DNA from 2 places in the Citroniella saccharovorans genome. Region 2 is predicted to be linked to the other one. Evidence: a T-box and tRNA genes for the amino acid it is inferred to sense, from the RefSeq annotation. Region 2 holds a T-box; the other holds one or more tRNA genes.
The links. A T-box is a leader RNA that pairs with one kind of tRNA and senses whether it is charged. The one in region 2 lies ahead of VLK81_RS06070 (valine--tRNA ligase), so its partner is inferred to be a tRNA-Val.

Region 1: it has a tRNA-Val gene. The T-box ahead of VLK81_RS06070 (valine--tRNA ligase) is inferred to sense a tRNA for this amino acid. The anticodon was not compared.

Annotation. Positions count from the first base shown of each region.
Region 1 is NZ_JAYKOT010000003.1:886,272-889,690, reverse strand. Features, by position in the region: gene VLK81_RS06795 (tetratricopeptide repeat protein) at 1-170, shown strand, start outside; gene VLK81_RS06790 (ABC transporter permease) at 203-1,006, opposite strand; gene VLK81_RS06785 (hypothetical protein) at 999-1,211, opposite strand; gene VLK81_RS06780 (ATP-binding cassette domain-containing protein) at 1,174-1,632, opposite strand; tRNA gene VLK81_RS06775 (tRNA-Met) at 1,797-1,873, shown strand; tRNA gene VLK81_RS06770 (tRNA-Val) at 1,878-1,953, shown strand; tRNA gene VLK81_RS06765 (tRNA-Gly) at 1,965-2,039, shown strand; tRNA gene VLK81_RS06760 (tRNA-Arg) at 2,079-2,155, shown strand; gene tnpA (IS200/IS605 family transposase) at 2,350-2,823, shown strand; gene VLK81_RS06750 (IS3 family transposase) at 3,029-3,419, opposite strand, start outside.
Region 2 is NZ_JAYKOT010000003.1:759,894-763,312, reverse strand. Features, by position in the region: gene VLK81_RS06070 (valine--tRNA ligase) at 1-2,070, opposite strand, end outside; T-box leader at 2,106-2,273, opposite strand; gene VLK81_RS06065 (pyruvate, water dikinase regulatory protein) at 2,408-3,223, shown strand; gene ppdK (pyruvate, phosphate dikinase) at 3,241-3,419, shown strand, end outside.

The DNA.
Region 1 (3,419 bases), 130 kb from region 2:
TGGATAAGAATATAGATGATGAGCAGTTATTATATAATAGGATGATATTAAATCTTGCAAATAATGATAAGGAAAAAGCAAAGGATGATTATGATAGACTTTTAGAGTTTATAGATATCAATCCAGTAATTCTAGATAATTTGTTAGCCTTAAAAGATAATTTTAAATAAATAAAGACCAGCTGAAATATACAGCTGAGTCTTTATTTTTTTATCATCTTAATTTCTAGTTTTAAATTTTCATTTTCATCAAAAAATATATTTCTAGTGAACTGAGTTATTATAATATTTGCTATACAAACTGATACAAATATAGATAACATTATTCCAATCTGATATTTAATAGCTATAATAGGAGAAGTGCCAGAAAGGATTTGTCCTGTCATCATACCTGGTAAAAATACTATTCCCATCCCTAACATAGAATTGATTTGTGGTAGAATAGCATCTTTAAAAGATTCATTTAAAATATTTTTTAAAACATTTTTAGAATCTAAACCGATCATCATTGCTGAAAGGATAAAATTTTTCCTATCTTCAATTTTATTAAAAATAGAATTAATACAGATTATAATGGATGTCATTGAATTGCCAAGAATCATTCCAAGAAGAGGGAGTACATATTTTGGATCATAAATAGGCTTTATTCTTAATACTAAAATGATAAAAATACTAAGAGCCATTAAACTTGAAAAAATAATAGAAATAGCTATTAGGAATTTTAACTCATTTGATAGATTAAAACTAGATCTAGAAAAAATTGTATAAATAGTAAATGCTAGCATAATAATAATTCCAGCAAGACTTTTAATTATACTTGCATCTTTGAAGATATAGTCTAGTACAAAACCAGCTATAATAAGCTGAATCGTCATTCTTAGAGCAGCCACTAGAAGTTCTTTATAAGATGAAATATTATTTCTTTTTAAATATAGAGACAAAACACCAATAATAATATATAAAGTTGAAAGATAAATTATAGGTATATCAATAGTTCCATTACTCAATTTTTTTCACCTCTTTATTAGAAACTTCAATTATTGAAGTTGAATATTTTTCTAATTGACTCCTATTATGTGAAATATAAATAATACTTATGTCATTAATCTTGAAATATTCGTACAAGTTTTTCATAATTTTATCTGAAAGATCTTTGTCTAATGAATTTACTGGCTCATCTAAAAGTAGAAACTTTGGTTTTAAAAGCATCATTGAGGCTAAAACCAATCTTTTTTGCTTCTCCAGAAGATAATGTAGATGTGCTATCATTTAAATTTTTATTTAAATTAGTAAGATTAAGAAGCTCATATTTTTTATCTTTACTTACATTTTCCTTTGAATTATATGATAGAGATGTATATAAAAAGTCATTAATAGTTTTTCCATAAATATAGGGAGCCTCTGGCATCATAATAACTTCTTTTCTTAAAATATTTGACTTTATATTTAAAATATTTTTATCATCATAATAAATATTTCCTTTAGAGGGAATATTAAATTTATTAAAAAGTTTAAGAAAAGTTGATTTACCAGACCCAGATTCTCCAGTAATACCTATCATCTCATTATTTTCAATGGATAAATTAATATTTTTTAAAATATCTTTAAAATAAACATTATTAAATCTAAACATAATATCACCACAAATATTTTATCATAAATAAAATCATTTTTTCAGTATAAAATATATAATTTGTAAAGACTAAGAAAAATTAAAGTAAAAATTTTAAAAAAGACCATAATATATTTATATAAATAATACTAAAACTTATATATAATATACATGTTGCATTTGATGGCGGAGTAGCTCAGTTGGCTAGAGCACGCGGTTCATACCCGCGGTGTCAGGGGTTCAAATCCCTTCTCCGCTACCATTTTGGGCGCATAGCTCAGTTGGGAGAGCATCTGCCTTACAAGCAGGGGGTCATAGGTTCGAGCCCTATTGCGCCCACCATTCATATTTTTGCGGAAGTGGCTCAGTGGTAGAGCATCGCCTTGCCAAGGCGAGGGTCGCGAGTTCGAATCTCGTCTTCCGCTCCATGAAAACTCAGATTTTTTCTGAGTTTTTTATATATCTAAGCGTCATTAGCTTAGCTGGATAAAGCATTCGGCTACGAACCGAAAGACCAGGAGTTCGAATCTCTTATGACGCGCCATTGGTTTTATATTCTTTTATAGATTCCTAAAATGTGTATTTTTAGGAATCTTATTTTTGTGCGCTTTAGCATGAATAAACCACCAGCTATGCTGGTGGTAGAAAAAATAAGCTTTAGCTTCAAGCAAAAAACCTCCCATGATAAACTATTTATGTTACTGGCAGTAGCATAGACAGAAAAGGGAGGTATCCTAAATGGATAATAATAGTTTATCACATACATCATGGAATTGTAAGTATCATATAGTATTTGCTCCAAAATATAGAAGACAAGTAATATATGGAAGGTTAAAACAAGATATAGGAAAAATATTAAGGGACTTATGTGATAGAAAAGGAATAAGCATAATAGAAGCAGAATGTTGTCCAGACCATATTCATATGTTGTTAGAAATTCCACCGAAATACAGCATATCTCAAACAATGGGCTATTTAAAAGGAAAAAGTAGTTTGATAATATTTGATAGACATGCAAACTTAAAATACAAATACGGAAATAGACATTTTTGGTGCAGAGGATATTATGTAGATACAGCAGGAAAAAATGCGAAAAAAATACAAGAATATATAAAAAATCAATTAAAAGAAGATTACATGGCAGACCAAATAAGCATTAAAGAATTTGTAGACCCGTTTACGGGAGAGCAAGTAAACAAAAGCAAAAAGTAAGGTGCTTTAGCACCAGCTGTGAAAATTGGTGCACGAGAAAGAAAGTTCGAAGCATGAAATGCTGCCGGTAACAGCCCCTTATAGGGGCAAAACAAACCACCGGCTTATAAGGTGACCCCAAAAAGTTGGACTTTATACCAGAGACATTTAGAAATATTTGTCTCTGGTTTTTTTGTCCTCATATTTCCCCTAGGGGAAATCGCAGCTAAGCTGCATTCAATTTCCTATATTCAACTGGACTTAAATATCCAAGTTTTTCTTTTATTCTATCTTCATTGTAATATTTTATATATTCTTCTATTGTCTTTTTTAGTTCGTTAAATGATTTAAACGTTCTACCATAGTAAATTTCTTGTTTTAATATCCCGAAGAAATTCTCCATAGGAGAATTATCTAAGCAATTTCCTTTTCTTGACATACTCTGTAAAATTCCATTAGATTCTAATTTTTCAGTATATTGTTTTAATTGATATGCCCATCCTTGATCTGAATGGAATATTCTTTTAAACTTGCAATCTGAAGTCTTTGAAATTGCTTCTTCAAGTGATGTTATTATTGCATCTAATGTAGGTGAAGTTGTTATTGAATAGCTAATG
Region 2 (3,419 bases):
ACAAATAAATGGCATAATAGTGGATAGAACTTTTAAAATATTAGTTAAAACATATAAACTACATTCGCTAGCAGTTTTTTTATCAGTAGAATCTTCTGAAAATAATCTTTTCTTTATAATTTCTATATACCAATCACAAAAATAGTTCCATGTAAAATCATAAATTGTTGATGCTGCCATTGAAAATTCATATTTTTCCATATGATTTGAGAATTCTTTAGTCATTAAAGAAAGTTTACCTAAGATCCATTTATCTTCAGTCTTTAGATTTTCTAAATACAATTCACCTTTATAGTCCTGATTTGTGTGCATCAAAACAAACCTAGAAGCATTCCAAAGCTTATTTGCAAAATTCCTAGCAGATTCAACTCTTTCAATATAAAATCTCATATCATTTCCAGCAGTCATTCCATTAGTAAGCATAAATCTTAAAGCATCAGCTCCATATTTATCCATTACCTCTATTGGATCAATTCCATTATTTAGTGATTTAGACATCTTTCTTCCTTCGGAGTCTCTAACTAGTCCAGTTAAGAAAACATCTTTAAAAGGAATCTCGCCTGTATTATACAATGATGAAAAAACCATTCTTATAACCCAGAAAAATAAAATATCATATCCAGTAATTAATAAATCAGTTGGGAAAAATTCATTAAAGTCTTCTGTTTTTTCAGGCCAACCCATTGTAGAAAATGGCCAAAGTGCTGAAGAAAACCAAGTATCAAGAGTGTCTTCTTCTTGTTTAAATGAATCATTACAACACTCATCACACTTTTCTTTTGGATTTATTCCAACATAGATTTTACCGCACTTTGTACATGTATAAACGGGTATTCTATGTCCCCAATAAAGCTGTCTAGATATGCACCAATCTCTTATGTTTTCTAACCAATTTAAATAGGTTTTTTCAAATCTTTCAGGATAGAATTTAATTTTTTTTGTTTTTACAGCTTCTATCGCTGGTTTAGCGAGTTCATCCATTTTAAGAAACCATTGTTTAGAAATAAGAGGTTCTATAATAGTTTTACACCTACTACAATGTCCTACTGCATGAGATATATCTTCAATTTTCTCTAACTGACCAAGTTTATCTAAGTCTTTAATAATTTCTTTTCTAGCTTCATATCTATCCATGCCAGAATATTTACCATTTCCAGCTATGATTTTTGCATCTGTACCTATTACGATATTTTGACCAAGATTAGCTCTACTACCTACTTCAAAGTCATTTGGATCATGTGAGGGTGTAATTTTAACGACTCCTGTTCCATATTCCATATCAACATAACTATCTTCAATAATAGGAATAAGTTTATTTACTAATGGTAGAATTACATTTTTACCAACTAAATCCTTATATCTTTCGTCCTTTGGATTAACACTTACAGCAAGATCCCCAAGAAGAGTTTCAGGTCTTGTAGTTGCAATTAGAAGAAATTTATCTGAATTTTCTATCTTGTATTTTATATAATATAATTTTCCATTCTCATCTTCATGTTCTACTTCTATATCTGATACAGCTGTATTGCAGTGAGGACACCAATTTACTATTCTATCGCCTTTATAAATATAACCATCTTTATATAAATTAATAAAAAATGTTTCCACAGCTTTGGAAAGTTTTTCATCTAAAGTAAATCTTTCCCTAGACCAGTCTGGTGAAATACCAAGTCTTTCTAGTTGGGTTTTTATATTACCTCCATATTCTTTGGTCCATTTCCATGCTTCTTCTACAAATTCTTCTCTAGTTAGATCTTCTTTTTTTCTTCCTTCTGACTCAATTTTATTTTTAACTTTTGCTTCTGTTGCTATACTAGCATGATCTGTACCTGGAATCCACAAAACTTCATATCCTTTTAATCTTTTATATCTAGCCATAACATCTGGTAATGTATTATTTAGTGCATGCCCGATGTGTAAAATTCCTGTAACATTTGGGGGAGGCATAACCATAGAATAAGTCTTTTTTCCAGAATTATTATTTGCCTTAAAATATCCTCCTTCTTTCCAAATCTTATAAATTCTTTTTTCAAAAAGACTCGGATCATATACTTTTTCTAACTCTTTCACATTCTACTCCTTTTTAAATAATAAAAAAACTATTCGTATAGGACGAATAGTTATCGTGGTACCACCTAATTTCCGTAAAATAAATTACGCTTATTTAATATCTAGCTCATAAGCAACTTCAAATAGCTTGTTAGAAAATTTTCACCAACCATTTTCTCTCTAAATAACAGTTCTAATCTACTACTCTTAATCTTCGCCACTATTAAATTTAGTTTATTTTACTATACTTTCTTAAATCTGTCAATTTAATATTATTTTATTAATATTATTAGACCTATTAAAAAATCAATATTTAGTATATAATGTAATTAGTAAATTACTAAGGTGTGTGATAAATATGTATAATGTTATTGTAATTAGTGACTCACTTGGTGAAACTGCAGAACAGACAGCAAAAGCCGCACTTTCGCAGTTTGAAAATCTTGATTATAAAATTCAAAGATTTTCTCATATTTTAACTTTGGATCAACTTGAGAATATTATTTCTTCCGTTGAAGATTTTAATAACTCTATTTTTTTCTATTCCCTTGTAGATGAATTTCTATTAACATCAATTAAAAAAATTTTAGATTTGAAAAAAGCTAACTATATTGATGTTATGACTCCTTCTATTATTGCAATAGAAAGAATGTGTGGTATAAGTCCATCTATTAAGCCTGGAGCATTAAGAAAACTTGACGAAAACTATTTCAAGAGAGTTGAGGCAATTGAGTTTGCTGTAAGATTTGATGATGGAAAAGATTCAAGAGGTATCTTAAGAAGTGATTTGGTTATTGTAGGTGTATCTAGAACTTCTAAAACCCCCCTTTCAATGTACTTAGCTAATAAGAATTATCGGGTTTGCAATATTCCACTCGTTCCTGAAACTACACCACCAAAAGAACTTTTTGAAATTCCAAACTCTAAAATAATTGGACTCACAAATACTCCAGAAAACCTTAATAAAATTAGGGTTGAAAGATTAAAGTCTTTAGGTATTCCACAAGGTTCTTCTTATTCTGATCTTAATAGAATACTAGAAGAAATTGACTTTGCAATGGATATTATGCAAAAAATTGGTTGTCCTATAATAGACGTTTCTAACAGAGCTATAGAGGAAACAGCTGATATTATTATTAACTACCTTAAAAAACAACAAAAAAAATTTATTTAATTTAAAGGAGAACTAAAATGGCTAAAAAATATGTTTATTCATTTAAAGAAGGAAATAAGGATATGAGAAGCCTTCTTGGAGGAAAAGGTGCTAATCTTGCTGAGATGACAAATCTAAATTTAAATGTACCGAATGGGTTTACCGTTACTACTGAAGCATGTAACAGATTTTATGAAGAAAACGAAGAAATTTGGCA